4 regions of the Sphingomonas sp. CFBP 13714 genome follow, and region 3 is predicted to be linked to each of the others. Evidence: riboswitches for the same ligand, from Rfam matches in the RefSeq annotation. Region 3 holds a riboswitch; each other region holds the start of a gene.

Region 1 (4,209 bases), on a different contig from region 3:
AGCGCGACCACGATTTCGCCGTCGCGGGCGATCTCGGTACGGCGGATCAGCGCATAATCGCCGTCGAGGATGCCGGCTTCCACCATCGAGTCCCCCGAAACCTCCAGCGCATAATGCTCGCCGGTGCCGAGCAATGCGGCCGGAACGGCCAGCATCGAACTGCCTTCAAAGGCTTCGATCGGGACGCCGGCGGCGATCCGGCCGTGCAGCGGGATCTCGACGACGTCGTTCGCCGCGATGCGGGCTGGCGACGCGGGCGTGGCGCTGGCCGTGTTCGGTACCGATACGGTGTCGGCAGATGCCGCCGCCGCCGCCTTCGACCCTGACTTCGTCGTCGTCTGCGCGATTGCAGCCTCGGGACGCTCGGGCATCCGCAGCACTTCGAGCGCGCGCGCCCGGTTGGGCAGACGCCGGATGAAGTTGCGCTCCTCGAGCGCGCTGATCAGGCGGTGTACGCCCGATTTCGATTTCAGTTCGAGCGCGTCCTTCATCTCCTCGAACGAGGGCGACACGCCCGTCTCGGCAAGGCGGTCGTTGATGAAGCAGACAAGCTCGTGCTGCTTGCGCGTGAGCATAACGGTTCTCCGTCCGGAACAGACGAGGAACTTCTATGGAACACTTGCAGCTTCGTCAAGCGGTGACGTCACGCGATGACGAGGATTTCCGCCGAGTCGCCCGCCCTTGCCGCCGGCGCGTCGCCGTCGCGGACGATCAGGCAGGACGAGCGGGCGAGCGTCAGCAGCATCGAGCTGTCCTGGATGGTCGAGGCATAGGCGCGACCGTCGCGCAGTTCGGCGCGCATATAGTCGGTCCGCGACTGGTTGGGCGGAAGATCCTCGCCGAGCAGCGCGTGCGTCGTCTGCGGCAAGGGATCGCGCGCGCCGAGCATGTGCGCGACGACGGGGCGGACGAACAGGATCGCGGTGACGAAGGCGGAGACGGGATTGCCCGGCAGGCCGAGCAGCATTGTCCGGCCAAGCGTGCCCGCCATCATCGGCTTGCCCGGGCGCAGGGCGATCCGCCAGAAGTCGATTGCCCCGCCGGCCGCCTCGATCGCGGGGCGGACGAGGTCGTGATCGCCGACCGACGCGCCCCCCGTGGTCACGAGCAGATCGGCATCGACCCCGGCAAAGGCGTCACGCAGCGTGTCGAGCCGGTCGGGGAGGATTCCGAGATCGATAATGTCGACGGGCAGATCGGCAAGCATCGCGGCGAGCATGATGCCGTTCGATTCCGGCAGCGGGACGGGATCGTTCGTCGAGCCGGGCGGAACGAGCTCGTCACCCGTTGCGGCGACCGCGACGCGCAGCCGGCGGCCGACCGACAGCGTGCCGTGTCCGCCGGTCGCAGCGACCGCGATGCGCGCGGGCGTCAGCCGATCGCCGGCCGCGATCAGCCGGGTGCCGGTCGCGAAGTCGAGCCCCTTGCGGCGTGTGTTGCGTCCCTCGAAGGCGGGGCCTTCGCCGTCGAGCATCAGCCGGTCGCCGTCGCGTGCGGCCTCTTCCTGGACAAGGACGGTATCGGCGCCGGGCGGCATCGCCGCGCCGGTGAAGATGCGCGTCGCCTGTCCCGCGCCGACTGAACCGGTGAAGGGGCGGCCGGCCGCGCTCTCGCCGATGACCGTCCACGGCCCGGGCAGATCTGCGTAGCGGATCGCATAGCCGTCCATCGCCGAAAGGTCGGTCGCGGGCTGGGTGCGGCGGGCTAGAATGGCCTCCGCCGCCCAGCGACCCATCGCCGAGCGCAGCGGCACGGTTTCGGCCGGCACGCGCGATGCCATGGCGAAGAGGCGGGACTGGGCTTCGGCGACGGGGACGAGAGGGCGCATGCGGGCTCCGTTCAGCGGGGCGATGAAGGTCTGCGCTGCTCGCACGATTGCCGCGGGGCGGAAAGCGGGCAACGCCGCGACCGGCAGGACACCGGTCGGTTACGCGATCAACGTACGAGGTAAGGCAGACGTTGCGGTGAGATGGGACGACATGCCCTGCGTTGCGTCGCGCGCAAATCCTGTCGTCAGCGCAGGCAAAACGCGCTAGCCCTGTGGCGCAGGTCCGACGCAAGCCGGATCCGCACAGATCGCGTCGGTGCCCCTCGGGGCTTGAATGGGAATGCGGTGCGGGGTTTGCCCCAAGACCGCGGCTGTCCCTGCAACTGTAAGCGGCGAGCGACACGCACGCGCCCCCTGCGACGGGGGCAGCCACTGGGCCGATGGCCTGGGAAGGTGTGCGTCGAGCCTTGACCCGTGAGCCAGGAGACCTGCCGGCGTCTGGTCGCTCTTGTCCCGGTCCAGGGGGTGGCCGAGGCACGGTGAACGCCGTCTGAGCGACGACCATGCGGCGGGGGCCGCATCGGCGACGCATGCCGGCCGCTCAGGGCGTCCGGTCGGCGCGCGTCCCGGTCGTTCGCGGCAGGCCCCCGTCCTCGTCGGACGCCGGGGATGTGCCAATGACCAAGATCATGACCGGGCGGACCGCCGGTCGTTCGACGCGACACCGGATCGGCTGGATGTTCGCGATGCTGGTGGCGGCCAACATCGCCGCCTGGGGATGGGCGTTCGCGCTGTTCCAGGCGCAACCGCTGATGCTGGGTACCGCGATGCTGGCCTGGGGGCTGGGGCTGCGCCATGCGGTCGACGCCGATCATATCGCGGCGATCGACAACGTGACGCGCAAGCTGATGCAGGACGGGCAGCGGCCGATCGGGGTCGGCTTCTGGTTCGCGGTCGGCCATTCGGGGATCGTCCTGATCGCCGCGGTCGCGATCGCGCTGACCGCGAGTGCGCTGGCGCAGTTCGAGGCGTTCAAGCAGGCGGGCGGGGTGATCGCGACACTGATCTCCGCGCTGTTCCTGTTCACGATCGCGGCGATGAACCTGATCATCCTGCGATCGGTGTGGCGGACCTTCGGCCATGTCCGCGGCGGGGGGCGCTATGTCGAGGAGGATCTCGACCTGCTCCTCGGCAATCGCGGGCTGCTCGCGCGGCTGTTCCGGCCGATGTTCCGGCTGGTCACGCGCAGCTGGCACATGGCGCCGCTCGGCTTCCTGTTCGGGCTGGGGTTCGACACCGCCACCGAAGTCGCGATCCTCGGCCTGTCGGCGAGCCAGGCCGCGGACGGGCTGTCGATCGGCACGGTGCTGGTGCTGCCCGTGCTGTTCGCGACCGGCATGGCACTGGTCGACAGTGCCGACGGGGTGGTGATGCTCGGCGCGTATGAATGGGCGTTCGTGAAGCCGATCCGCAAGCTCTATTACAACATCACGATCACGCTGATCTCGGCGATCGTCGCGATCGCGATCGGCGGGATCGAAACGCTCGCGCTGCTGGCGTCGAAGCTGGGCCTCAGCGGGGGCGTGTGGGACGTTGCCTCGGCGCTGGGCGAGAATTTCAACGGGCTGGGCTTTGCGATCATCGCGCTGTTCGTGGCATGCTGGGTGCTGAGTTTTGCGATCTACCGGTGGAAGCGGTTCGACGAGATCGAGGTGGTTCGGGGGTAACGAGCTGCGTCGTCATCCTGGGCTCGACCCGGGACCCAGGGCCAGGCAGCGCATTACGCGTGGCTCTGGGTCCTGACTTTCGTCGGGATGACGGAGGTCAGGTGCATTGGCACAGTCGCCAAACTCCTCTAAACCCAACCTCGAGGTTTGGTTCTACCGAACCTCGACAGATCGCGCCGGTGCCCTTCGGGGCTTGAATGGGAATGCGGTGCGGGAGCTTTGCCTCCCAATGCCGCGGCTGTCCCTGCAACTGTAAGCGGTGAGCGAGACGCACAGGCCCCCGATGCGGGGGCAGCCACTGGGTCACGGGACCTGGGAAGGCGTGCATCGAGCTTCGACCCGCGAGCCAGGAGACCTGCCAGCGTCATGGTCGCTCTTGCCTTGATCCAGGGGATGGTCGCGGCACGGTACTCCGTCTGAGCGACGAACGCGTGCGGCCGTCAGGTCGTGCGCGCGTGTGGCTGCGGGCGTGCGTCCGTCCGTGGCTGTCGTTCCAACGCCCGGAGAGTATCGCATGACCGACCCCCAGCCGACCCTGGCCAAGATTCCCGTTACCATCGTCACCGGATTCCTCGGCGCGGGCAAGACCACGCTGATCAGCCACCTGATCCGGAATGCCGGTGGCCGGCGGCTCGCGGTGATCGTCAACGAATTCGGCACGCTCGGCATCGACGGCGACATCTTGAAGGGGTGCGCGATCCCCGATTGCCCGGC
Region 2 (4,209 bases), on a different contig from region 3:
GACTGTCGAAATAGGTCGCGCCGATCGTCGCACGATCCCCCCCGAAAGCCTGTTCGACCCCGGCTTCCCACCCCTTTGACTTTTCGGGCTTGAGGTTCGGATTGCCGATGTAACGACCGTCGGAATAGCCGAAGAGATCGAAGTAGCCGGGGTTCTTCACGCCGGTACCGTAGGCACCGCGCACCCGCGTTCCGGTCGCAAAACGATAGCTCGCCTGCGCGCGGTAGGTGGTGGTGTCGTCGAACCGGTTATTCTCGTCGCGCCGCACCGATCCGCCGATCGCTAGCGCGTCGTCGATCACGACGTCATACTGTCCGACGATCCCGACATTGTCGGTGTGCCGCCGCCCTGTGAAGACGAACTCCGAAGGGACCGGACTAAGCGTCTGAAATTCCTCACGCTCGACATCGACTGCGGCGGTCAGCCGATGCCGGATGCGATCGGTGCCGAACCGGAAGGCGCTTTCGAACGATCCCTTGTACCGGCGTCCCTTGTTGCCGAAGCTCAAGGCATCGTCGACCAGCGCCCGGCGTGTCGTATCGGCAAACTGGCCGCTGAGCGCATTCGTCCAGCGGCCATCCGCCAGCGCGAGTTCGGCGCGAACCAGCCCGTAATATGCCTCGACCGTGCTGCGCGCGCCTGGCGTATCGACGATCGTGCCGAACTGCGGGCCGCTCAATGCCGTGTCGTTGCTGTCGGCATCGGTATAGCTGTAGCGCCCGACGCCCGTGACCTTCAGCGTGTCGGTCGGCGACCAGCTGAGCTTGCCCGTCGCGCCGACGCTCTTCGCGCCGATGTCGCGCGATCCGCCCCGTGCGGTCGGCGTGCCGTCGGTGAGGTAGGTCGAGCTCGATAGCGCGTAATCGAGATTGCCCGCTACGCCCGCGACCCGGGCGCCTCCCGAAAACGTGCCGAACGATCCCCCTTCGGCCCGTAGTGATACGCCCGGGGCCTCCGCGCCGCTCAGCGTGAGATACTGGATGACGCCGCCGATCGCGTCGGACCCGTACAGCGCCGATTGCTGGCCGCGCAGCACCTCGACCCGTGCCGCCTCGTCGGCAATCAGCGTGCCGAAGTCATATTCGCCCTGATAGGGATCGGACACTTCGATCCCGTCGATCAGCACGAGCACGTGATTGCCCTCCGATCCGCGGATTCGGACCTGCGTCGTCCCCCCGACCGCGCCGGTCCGGCTGACCGCCAGTCCGGGAACGTCGCGCAGCACGTCGGACACGATCCGGGTCTGCCGCTGGTCGAGCGTGGCGGCGTCGAGCACCGTCACCGACGCCCCGAGCTGATCGGCGGGAACCGCGTCCCCCGATCGCGATGCGGTGATCACCAGCTCGGCGCCGCCCCCTGCCGCCTCGCCCGTCGCCGCAGTAACCGGATCAGGCTCGGCCGCGGCCGGCGATGCAAAGGCCGTGGCGGTGGCGAGCGCCACAAGCGAAACGAAAATTCTGGTCATGAAACGATACCCCCGGCGTCACGAGCGACCGGCCGGGGCCTGCCGTCCGATGCTACGGACAGCCGGCGCAACGCTTGGGGTGTACGCCGAACCGCACCCGCCACGCGCACCGATGCGGCCCCCGCCGCATGGTTCGTCGCTCAGACGGAGTACCGTGCCGCAGTCATCCCCTGGACCATGGCAAGAGCGACCGAGCGCCGGCAGGTCTCCTGGCTCGCGGGTCGACGCCCGGTACGCGACCTTCCCGGGCCCTGCGCTTGCGCTCAGGCCTAGTGGTCGTCCCCTCGTGACGAAGGAACATGCGCACCGCACTCACCGCTTACAGTTGCAGGGACAGCCGCGGCATGAGGAGGATCGCCTCCCGCACCGCATTCCCTTTGAAGCCCCGAGGGGCACCGACGCAATCTGCGACCCCGGCCTTCACCGGTCTCGCAGGGCGACGGTAGCGCAGAAATTTCCTGCCGCCAATGGGCCTAGAGCCGCGCGAGGATCGCCCGCGCCTGACGTAAGTGCGGCGCATCGATCATCCGCCCATCAAGCTGCAGCGCGCCCACCTCGGGAGCCGCTGCAAACGCAGCGACGACGGCGTGCGCATGTGCAACGGTCGCCGCATCCGGCGTGAACGCGGCGTTGATCGTGGCGACTTGCGACGGATGAATCGCCATCATGCCGGTAAAGCCGTCACGGCTGCCGCGCGCGGCATAGGCTGCCAGCCCGTCAATGTCCGCGATTGCAGGATAGACCGTCTCGATCGCCGCGACGTCCGCCGCATGCGCGCCGAACAGCAGCAGCGATCGGACGAGCTTATAGGGCTCGGTATAGGACCCGTCGTCCTCCCGACTGGTCGCCGCGCCGATCGCCGCGGGCAGGTCTTCGGCGCCCCAGGTCAGGCCGCATAACCGGCCGTTGACCCGCGCATATTCGCCCAGTGTGAAGATCGCGGCGGGCACTTCGGTCGCGATCGGCAGGATCGGCGGACAGTCATCGCCATAAGCCTCGACCAGCGCGAGGACGGTCGCGGGTCCGGTCGCCTTGGGCAGCATGATCGCATCGGCGCCCCTCGCCGCAGCGATATCGTCGTCCAGCCACCCCGAGTCGACGGGATTGATCCGGACCATCCGCACGACGTCGGTGTGGTCCTGCAACGCGGCCCGGACCGCCTCGCGGGCAACAGCCTTGCGGGAGAGCGAGACCGAATCCTCCAGATCGAGGATGATGGCATCGGCCCCGCTCGCTGCGGCCTTCGCAAAACGCTCGGGCCGGTCTGCGGGCACGAATAGCAGCGAGCGCAACCTCATGCCGACGTCCGCAGCAGCAGCGCCGAGCGAAGGCACTGACAGACGATCTCGTCACGCTGGTTGATCAGCTGGTGCATGAATGTGACGATCCCGGCGTTCGGGCGCGACCGGCTGGGCTTGAGCTCGGCGACCTCGGTCTCGGCGCGCATCGTGTCGCCGATAAAGACGGGTTTTGGATGCACGAGCTTGTCGTAACCGAGATTGGCGACGAGCGTCCCGAGCGTCGTGTCCCCCACCGACAGGCCGACCATCAGCGCGAAGGTGAAGGTGCCGTTGACGAGGATCTGGCCGAATTCGCTCGCCTTCGCCGCCTCCGCATCGAGGTGCAGCGGCTGCGGATTGTGCGTCATCGTCGAAAACAGGAGGTTGTCCGTCTCCGTGACAGTGCGGCGGATCTCATGGACGATCCGGTCGCCGATCGCCCATTGGTCGAAATAGCGGCCGGCCATCAATCATCCTTCTCGATACGTGCGAGCACCATGCCATCGCTCACCTGCCCGCCGTCGATCGCGGTCAGTTCGGCAACCGTCCCGTCGAATGGCGCGACGAGCGAATGCTCCATCTTCATCGCCTCAAGCGTCACGAGCTTCTGCCCCTTTGCGACACGGTCCCCGATAGCCACGTCGACCGCGATGATGCGTCCCGGCATTGGTGACAAGATCGCGCCATCCGCTGCCGCCCCCAGCGCCGCGCCAGACGCACGCCAGGGCCGCAACTGCCAGGTCTGCCCGGCATCGGAAACGAGGGTGGCATCGACCGGTGCATCGACGCCGCGACCGTCGAGATCGATCGTCACCGCGTCGTCGTCGAGCAGGAACCGCGCGGCCTTCAAAGGGGCCGCGTTGAGACGAAAACCCGCCATCGGCTCGGCGCGTACGACCGTGCGCGCGGCGTCGATCAGTGCTTCCTCGCTGGGCTGCGCCGGGGGCATCAGCGCCGCCCCCTCGCGCGCAATCAGCCCGGTATCTAGCGTTGCGGCGACGAAATCCGGGTGATCGAGTGCCTGAACGAGAAACCCCGCATTCGACCGGACCGGCCAGACGACCGCCTTGTCCAGCGCCTCCGCCAACGTCTCGCGCGCGGCTTCACGCGTGTCGCCCCAGGCAATCACCTTGGCGATCATCGGGTCGTAATAGGGCGAAATGTCCGCCCCCTGTTCGACACCCGTATCGACCCGCGTCGCATCACCCAGATCGAACGCCTCGAGCCGCCCGATCGACGGCAGGAACCCCTTGGCGGGATCCTCCGCATAGAGCCGCGCCTCGATCGCCCAGCCGCGGATAGCAAGATCATGCTGCTGCAGCGGCAACGCCTCGCCGCTGGCAATCCGCAGCTGCCACTCGACAAGGTCCTGTCCCGTGATTTCCTCGGTGACGGGATGCTCGACCTGCAACCGGGTGTTCATTTCCATGAACCAGATCCGATCGGCGCGCACGCCTTCGCTCG
Region 3 (4,209 bases):
CCATGCCGCGCCTCCTGCCCCGGGATCAGCGGGCGCCCTGGCCCGGGTTGGCGGCGCGATAGTCCGCCACCGCGCGCGACACGTCGGCGATCGGCACGTTCACCGCAGTTGCCAGGCGCGTGCCGAAGTCCTTGTCGGCCTGGTAGAAATAGCTGACCATGATCGTCTTCGTCCGTGCCGACGTCACGACATTGAGATCACCTGCCAGGTTGGTCACCAGATCCGCCTTGTCCTGCGGCTTGAGCGCCCGGTAGAATTCGCCCGCCTGGGCGAAGTTGTTGGTCTTGGCGATCGGCTTCGCATCGACGGTCGCATCGATGCCATAGGGCGCGGCGCGGAAGCGGGCATCGGTCGACTTTGCCGCGGTCGCCGCCGGGAAATAATTCACGTCGGACGCGCGGTTGCTATGGTCGAGCTGGCCGTCCTGGTAATTGTTGACGACACTCGCGAGCGGACGATTGACCGGCAACTGCATCGCGTTGGCGCCGATGCGATAGCGCTGCGTGTCCGAATAGGAGAACAGCCGACCCTGCAGCATCCGGTCCGGCGACGCCTCGATCCCCGGCACGAGGTTGGCGGGTGCGAACGCCGACTGCTCGGTATAGTCGAAGAAGTTGGTCGGCACCTTGTTGAGCGTCATCTCGCCGATCTTGCGGAACGGCACGCCCAGCCATTCCTTGGTGTCGTCGAACGGATTATAGTCGAGCTTGGCGAACGCCGACGCCGACATCGTCTGCACCATCAGGTCCCAGACGGGGAAGTTGCCCTTGCCGATCTCGCCATAGAGATCGTCGGTCAGGTAGTTCCAGGTCGCGGTCGCGACCTGCGCGCCGTTCAGGTTGCGCACGCCCTGGCGGCTGATCCAGCGGAACTTGGCGAACACCGTTTCGCCCTTGGCATTCACCAGCTTGAAGGCATGGACGCCGTTGCCGTCCATCGTCCGGTAGGATGCCGGCGTACCAAGGTTCGAATAGACATGCGCGAGCATGTTGGTCGCCTCGGGCGTGGCCGAGAAGAAGTCGAAGAAGCGATTGGGGTCCTGCTTGTTCGTCACCGGCGAGGGCTTGAGCGCGTGGATCATGTCCGGGAACTGGATCGCGTCGCGGATGAAGAAGATCGGCAGGTTGTTGCCGACCAGATCCCAATTGCCCTGATCGGTGTAGAATTTGGTCGCAAAGCCGCGCGGATCCCGCATGCCCTCGGGGCTGCCCGAGGGGTGGATCACGGTCGAGAAGCGGACGAACACCGGCGTCTGCTTGCCGGGCATGAACAAGGATGCGTTGGTGATGCTCGAAATGTCCGCGGTCGCGGTGAACACGCCGTGGGCACCGGTCCCGCGGGCATGGACGACGCGCTCGGGCACGCGCTCACGGTCGAAGCGTGCGAGCTTCTCGATCAGCGTCGTGTCCTCAAGCAGGACGGGGCCAAGGTCGCCCGCCGCCTTCGAGTGGCGGTTCTCGCCGATCGGCGCGCCATTGTCGCGGGTCATCTGCGGTGCGGCGGCACTGGCTGAATCACCCTTGGCTTCAACGGTGCCGGCCACACCGGCCTGCGCCAGCGCGGGCTTGCCGGCGCTGGACGGTGCCGCCGCGGTCGTCATGCGGGTTTCCGCCTGCGTCTCGGCCGGCGCCACCGTCTGCGCGGCAACCGGCTGAATCATGGCACCCGCCGATGTCGCAGCCAGCAGCATCGCCGTCACGGCCTGACGGCTCTTCACGTTCTTCATCTCGATCCCTTAATCCTGCATGCCATCAGCGTGGCATCCCCGCACAGAGCGTGCGGCACCCCCGCCTCCTGATCGAGGACGCGCATCGCGCCAAACGGAGCTTCTGGATCACAGCAATCGAGCAGGACGATCGAGCCGCCATCGCGGTGCTCGCCGGACGATTGCCGAACGATCCTGACCGGGGTAGACCGGCGCCGCTGACCTGTTCGATCCGAGCAGGGCGGCATGATCGCGTCGGTGCCCCGAAAGGGGCTTAAAAGGGAACGCGGTGAGGGTGGTTTGCCACCTGAAGCCGAGGCTGTCCCTGCAACTGTAAGCGGCGAGCGCGATGCATTTCGCTTCTTCCTGCAAAGGAAGGAGCAGCCACTGGGCCAGACGTTTCGTCATGAGGGCCTGGGAAGGCCGTGCATCGTGTGATGACCCGTGAGCCAGGAGACCTGCCGGCGTCTGGTCGCTCTTGCCTGGCCCAGGGGGTGGCCGCGGCACGGTACTCCGTCGAGCGACGACGTGTGCGGTGGGGACCGCACGGGCATGCGTGCCGGTCGCAATCGCGTCCGGCTGGCGCGGATGTCGGCCGTTCGCGGGAGGTCCCTGCCGGGTTCGCTAGACGCCCGGGGGATTACCGTAATGCCGTTCCTATTGTCTCGCCTCGCGCTCGCGGGGGCTATTCTTTCGCCTGTCTTCGCAGCACAAGTCCACGCCCAGTCCGTGCCGGATCCCGATACCAAGGACATCCTGGTCGTCGGACAGCATGCCCAGGACACGCTCACCACGCCGAATGCGACCGGCAGCCGCCTGGGCCTCACGCCGCTCGAGACCCCCGCGACGCTCTCGGTCATCGATGGCGCCACGATCCGCGCGCGTGGCGACCTGTCCGTGATCGACGCGACGAGCCGCGCACCGGGCATCAGCAACGCGGGCAATCCCGGCAATGGCGGCACCGCACTCGCCGCGCGGGGGTTCAGCGGTCAGGGCTCCGTGCTCCAGCTCATCGACGGCATCAGGCTGTTCCCGGCTGCCGGCACGATCACCTTCCCGACCGATCCGTGGATGGTCGAGCGGATCGACATCCTGAGCGGCCCGGCCTCGGTGCTCTACGGCCAGGGCGCGCTGGGCGGCGCAGTGAATGTCCTGATGCGCAAACCCGATACGCAGCGGACGCATGTGGAGGGGGAGATCGGCTATGGCTCGCAGGACAGCTTCCATCTCGCGGCGGGCGCAGGGGGGCCGATCACCGAGCGCCTCTCCTACCGCATCGACGGCAGCTATCGCCGATCGGACGGCTATGTCGATCGCGGCCAGTCGCGCAGCCATGCCGTGTCGGGCACGCTGCGCTGGGCACCGACCGACACGCTCGTCGTCACCGCGCGGGACGATTATGGCGACCAGAAGCCGATGCGCTATTTCGGTACGCCGCTGATCGACGGTCGGCTCGACGACCGCATCCGGGAGCGCAACTACAACACACGCGACGGCGTCATCCGCTACCGGGACAACCGCACCAGCCTGCAGGTCGACTGGACGCCGAGCGATGTGGTCACCGTCAGCAACCAGGCCTATCGCCTCAGCTCCAAACGCTCCTGGCTCAATCTCGAAACCTATTGCTGGGTCGCCGCAGACGGGGTCTGCGCCAACGGCAGTGGCAACACCGGCACACCCGGTGGCATCCTGCGTACCGACATGACCGGGATCGTCCACGACCAGACGCAGTGGGGCGATCAGGGGAGCGTGACGTTCAGGACGGACGTCGCCGATGGCGTCGGCAACGACCTAGTCATGGGCTTCGACGTCAACCTCATCAAACTGACCTACTCCCACAATTTCGGGTCTGACCCGCAGGTTTCGGAGGTCGATCCCTTCGCGTTCGATCCCGGTCTGATCATCGACACGCAAGGCATCGCACCGCGCTATCGCACGCGCACGACCGAATATGCGGTCTTCGCCGAGGACCGGCTGAAGCTCGGAACGCACGTCTCGATCGTCGGTGGCGTCCGCTTCGAGCGCGACACGATCCGCCGCTGGTCGATCGACTATCCGGGCGGCGTCAGTACCGAGACGTTCGCGCTCGACAAGCGGCTGCACAATCTGACCTGGCGGGTGGGGAGCGTTTATCAGCCGATCCCGACGGTGTCGCTCTATGCGCAATATGCCACCGGCGTGGACCCGCTGGGGACGCTGACGACCTATTCGACCGGGCAGGTGCAGTTCAGCAACGCGGTTGGCGACCAGGTCGAGGTCGGCGCCAAGGCGGTGTTCCTCGACGGTCGCGGCACCGCCACCCTCGCCGCCTACCGCATCGTCAAGAAGCGCCTGCTGGCACAGCTGACCCCGACGAGCCCGGTCGAGCAGGTCGGCCAGCGATCGGCCAAGGGTATCGAGGCTGCGGTATCGCTCGATCTGCCTTACGGTGTCGGGATCGATGCGAACGGCAGCATACTCGACGCGACGTTCGACGACTTCGTCTCCGGCGGCACGCGCTTCGA
Region 4 (4,209 bases), on a different contig from region 3:
CCAATCCCCAAAATCCAGCTCCCGCCACCGCGCATCGGTCGTTGGAGCCAGCCCCCGCTCCCGCCCGATCGCATCCGCGATAGCCTGCGATCGCATGAGATCAGAACAGACGATCTGCTTGAAATTCAGCGGTTTTACCCGCGCTACACAGGCCGCCAAACCTCCCGCCGTAACCGGACTATCGGTCCGCCCCAGCATCCGCCCGGTCAGTTCAGGCGCACCATGCCGCAACAGGTGGAGCAGGAACGGCGCACTCACGCCACCGACACCCCCGCCTCGGCAAACGTCGCCATCCCGTCATGCGCCGCCACCGCCGACCGGATCACCCCGACCGCAACCGCCGCCCCGCTTCCCTCCCCCAACCGCATCCCAAGCCGCAGTAAAGGCTCGAGTTTCAGCGCAGCGAGCAGTCGCTCATGCCCCGGTTCGGCCGAACAATGTCCGGCAATGCAATGCTCTGTGATGCCAGGATACGCCGCCGCAATCGGCGCGATCGCCGCCGACGAAATAAATCCGTCGAGCACAACCGGCACCCCCGCCAGCCGCGCCGCCACCACCGCGCCAGCGATCGCGACGATTTCACGCCCCCCCACCCGCCGCAATGTCTCGAACGGTGTACGAGGGGAATCAGCATGCCGCCCAATCCCCGCCTCGACCACCGCGATTTTCCGCGCGATTCCCGCCACATCAACCCCCGTCCCCGGCCCAACCCAGTCCGCGGCGGTTCCGCCGTAACTGCGCAGACACAGTGCTGCGGCCGACGTAGAATTCCCGATCCCCATCTCACCCACGACGAGCATGTCGAGACCCGGCACGATGACGTCGGCGCCGATGTTGAGTGCGGCGAGACACGCTGCTTCGTCCATCGCCGGTGCCGTCGTGAAATCCGCCGTAGGGGTTTCCAGATCGATGTCGGCGATGATCAGCTCGAGCCCGACGGCATCCGCCAGCGCATTGATGGCCGCGCCCCCATGGCGGAAATTCTCGACCATCTGTGCGGTCACGGAAACCGGGAAAGCGCTGACCCCGTGCACCGCAACGCCGTGATTTCCCGCGAAAATTGCCACCCTCGCGCGCTCGAACCGCGGCCGCTCGCGCCCCTGCCAGCCCGCCATGAAGACTGCGAGGTCCTCAAGTCGACCAAGCGATCCGGGCGGCTTGGTCAATTGCCCCTGCCGCAGCGATGCCGCAGCCCGCGCGGCTTCGTTTGCCGTGGGAAGGGCCTCCAGCGCCGCCTCGAACGCTGCGACCGAGGGGAACAGCGTCACTGCGCGACATAGCCCGCGGGGGGCGTCCGGGTGATGAAATGCCCCTTGATCCCGGCCGGCCACTGCCGAAACGGAACCTGCCCCTCCGCACTCTCCGCATGCAGCACGGCATAATCGAGGATCGCGCGCGCAGCCTCTTCATCCGGGGTAAAGCGCCCCAGAACATAGCCGATTTTCGCCGGGCCGCGGACATGGATAGTGCAGAAATCCTGACAGGCGAACAGGCACGGCATCGCCTGGACCGCAATCCCGGCATAGCGCGGATCACTCGCCTGGACCGCCTGCAACGCCGCGACGAGTCTCGCACCGCCCCGCATGCCCTCGGCATCGTCCTTCGCATCGGTGGACGCGCGGCAGGTGCTGCAGGCGACGACGGCCGCACCGTCTTCGGCGGGAACCAGTAGATTCGGCATTGAAACCCCATGACATACGCGCCCACGGCACAGGCCGCAGGCTGGTTATGTCGTCGCGCGGGTTTACCCCCGTCCGCTCGGCGCACCCTGGCCGGACGAAAGACGACCGCGACGGGCAGGTCTCCTGGCTCACGGGTCACAGCCCTTCGCGCCGCCTTCTCGGGACCGGGATCCCAATGGCATGATGGCACGATGGCTCGCCGCTTACAGTTGCAGGGGCAGCCGGGGTTCTCCCGTTCCCTTTTCATCCCCGTCGCCGGGGAACCTGTCGCGGTCAGAGGGATAGGCCGGGCGAGCGGCCCGGGTCAATCGCCCTGCGCGCTGTCACGCGTCAGCGGTACCACGACCGGTACGCCCTCGATCGATCCGAACCACGCCCGAACACCATAGGTCTCACGCAGCCGCGCCGGCGTCAGCACTGCCGACGGCGCGCCGTCGGCGACGAGCCGGCCCGCGTCTAGCACGAGGATGCGATCGCAATAGCGTGCGGCGAGCCCCAGATCATGCAGGACGGCGATCACCAGGACACCCCGCGCGGCCTGCGCCCGCAGGATCTCCATGACTGCGATCTGATGCGCGGGATCGAGCGACGCGAGTGGCTCGTCGACGATCAGCGCCGGCGCCTCCACCGCGAGCGCCCTTGCCAGCAGGACGCGGGCCCGCTCGCCCCCCGAAATCTCGGTCGCGACACGCGCCGCAAGCATGGTCACGTCCGCCGCTGCCATCGCACGGGCAATCGCATCACGATCCTGCTGAGAAATGCGCGACAGCGGTGCGAGATGGGGCAAGCGGCCCAGCGCGACGAGACGTTCGACGCTCAGCGGCCAATGAAGACTTTGACCCTGCGGCAGATACGCGACCGTCCGCGCGATCTCACGTCGCGAGCGCTCCGCCAGCGGAACCCCGTCGAGCAGGATATCTCCAGTAGCGGGAACCAGCCCGAGAAGCGCCTGGACCAGCGTCGATTTGCCCGCCCCATTGGGGCCGACGATCCCGATGAGCGCGCCGCCCTCTGCCGAGAAACTGACATCGTCGACCACGACCCGCCCTGCACGGCGGACGCTGAGGCGGTCCGCGGAGAGGGCTACCATAGCCGCCGCTCGCGCATGAGGTGCACGAGGAACACCGGCACGCCGAGAAACGCAGTAACGACCCCCAGCTTGAGTTCGTTCGACGTCGGGATCACGCGTACCAGCACGTCCGCAAAGGTCAGCAATGCAGCACCGCCCAATGCGGAGGGGAGCAGAATCGTCGATGGCGAACGATCGGTCATCGGCCGGACGAGATGCGGAACGATCAGGCCGATGAACCCGATCGCGCCCGATACCGCGACCGCCCCGCCAACCCCGATCGCCACCCCGACCAGCATCCGCATGCGCGTCCGACGCAGATCGACGCCGAGCGCGCGCGCACCGTCTTCGCCGAGCGTCAGCGCGTCGAGCGCATGGCCGTCCCAGGCGACCAGCACCATGCCGAGCGCGATACAGGGCAGCGCCAGCGCGACATGGCTGAACGACCGGTCTTCGAGCGACCCGAGCAACCAGGTCATAATCTCCATCGCTGCAAACGGGTTGGGGGACAGGTTCAGCGCCAGACTGACCCCCGCGACGGCCAGCGTTCCAACCGCAATCCCCGCGAGGATCAGTGACAAGGCGCTTTGCGACCCGGCCGCCAGCACGAACAGCAACCCCAGCGCCGCGAACGCCCCGGCGATCGCCACGATCGGCAGCATCGCCGGATGAAGCTCCGCCAGCCCGAAATACAGCGCGATCACCGCGCCCAGCGATGCGCCGTTCGACGCGCCCAGCACCGATGGCTCGGCCAGCGGATTGCGCAGGAATCCCTGCAGCGCAGCACCCGACAGCCCCAGCATCGCGCCGACCGCGAGCCCTAGGATCGCGCGCGGCAGCCGAAGTTCGAACAGGATCGCGCGTTCGATCGGATCGCCCTGCCCGCTGAGCGCCCGCACGACATGCGCCAGCGGGATCGCCGCGCTACCCACCGCGACCGACGCGGCGCCGGCCAGCACCGCAAGCAGCGCGAGGCCACCGACCAATCGCGCACGCGTCACGCGTCCCATAGTGCCAGATCCCACCGCATCGATTTCCGCCTAGCGCATAAGCGCCCGCTGCGGCAGGGTTTTGCGCATGCGCGGCCGCCGTCTCCTGACCATCCTGATGATCGCTGCCGCCGGCGCACCTGCCGAGGCGGCGGCGCCTCGACCGCCGGCGCGTATCGTTTCGCTCAACCTGTGCGCTGACCAGTATCTTCTGGCGCTGGCCGACCCCGCGCAGATCGTCGCACTGACCCGGTTCGCGCGTGATCCGAACATGTCCGCGGCCGCCAACGCCGCGCGTACCATCCCAGTCAGCCGTGGCAGCGCCGAAGACGTCCTGATGCTCCGCCCCGATCTCGTGATCTCCTCGCCGTTCCGACGCCAGACGGTCGCCGCAGTTCTCGCCGGCCGGAACGTCGCGACGCTCGATCTGCCCCCCGCTGACAGCTATACCGCGATCGTGACGCAAGTC

What was found. Region 3 has a riboswitch for cobalamin ahead of IFT54_RS11565 (TonB-dependent receptor). Riboswitches for the same ligand answer to the same signal wherever they lie in the genome.
Region 1: another riboswitch for cobalamin. It lies ahead of IFT54_RS15060 (HoxN/HupN/NixA family nickel/cobalt transporter); the one in region 3 lies ahead of IFT54_RS11565 (TonB-dependent receptor).
Region 2: another riboswitch for cobalamin. It lies ahead of IFT54_RS09160 (TonB-dependent receptor plug domain-containing protein); the one in region 3 lies ahead of IFT54_RS11565 (TonB-dependent receptor).
Region 4: another riboswitch for cobalamin. It lies ahead of IFT54_RS09135 (DUF1636 domain-containing protein); the one in region 3 lies ahead of IFT54_RS11565 (TonB-dependent receptor).

What each region holds. Positions count from the first base shown of each region.
Region 1 is NZ_JACYVG010000006.1:209,852-214,060, reverse strand. It holds gene lexA (transcriptional repressor LexA) at 1-575, opposite strand, end outside; gene IFT54_RS15065 (molybdopterin molybdotransferase MoeA) at 644-1,828, opposite strand; cobalamin riboswitch at 2,066-2,278, shown strand; gene IFT54_RS15060 (HoxN/HupN/NixA family nickel/cobalt transporter) at 2,458-3,495, shown strand; cobalamin riboswitch at 3,656-3,872, shown strand; gene cobW (cobalamin biosynthesis protein CobW) at 4,010-4,209, shown strand, end outside.
Region 2 is NZ_JACYVG010000003.1:287,280-291,488, forward strand. It holds gene IFT54_RS09160 (TonB-dependent receptor plug domain-containing protein) at 1-1,465, opposite strand, end outside; cobalamin riboswitch at 1,648-1,880, opposite strand; gene IFT54_RS09165 (HpcH/HpaI aldolase/citrate lyase family protein) at 1,939-2,763, opposite strand; gene IFT54_RS09170 (MaoC family dehydratase) at 2,760-3,212, opposite strand; gene IFT54_RS09175 (acetyl/propionyl/methylcrotonyl-CoA carboxylase subunit alpha) at 3,212-4,209, opposite strand, start outside.
Region 3 is NZ_JACYVG010000004.1:286,908-291,116, forward strand. It holds gene IFT54_RS11560 (catalase) at 26-1,726, opposite strand; cobalamin riboswitch at 1,945-2,185, shown strand; gene IFT54_RS11565 (TonB-dependent receptor) at 2,435-4,209, shown strand, end outside.
Region 4 is NZ_JACYVG010000003.1:281,514-285,722, forward strand. It holds gene IFT54_RS09125 (histidine phosphatase family protein) at 1-258, opposite strand, end outside; gene cobT (nicotinate-nucleotide--dimethylbenzimidazole phosphoribosyltransferase) at 255-1,268, opposite strand; gene IFT54_RS09135 (DUF1636 domain-containing protein) at 1,265-1,681, opposite strand; cobalamin riboswitch at 1,779-1,965, opposite strand; gene IFT54_RS09140 (ABC transporter ATP-binding protein) at 1,987-2,772, opposite strand; gene IFT54_RS09145 (FecCD family ABC transporter permease) at 2,766-3,761, opposite strand; gene IFT54_RS09150 (ABC transporter substrate-binding protein) at 3,829-4,209, shown strand, end outside.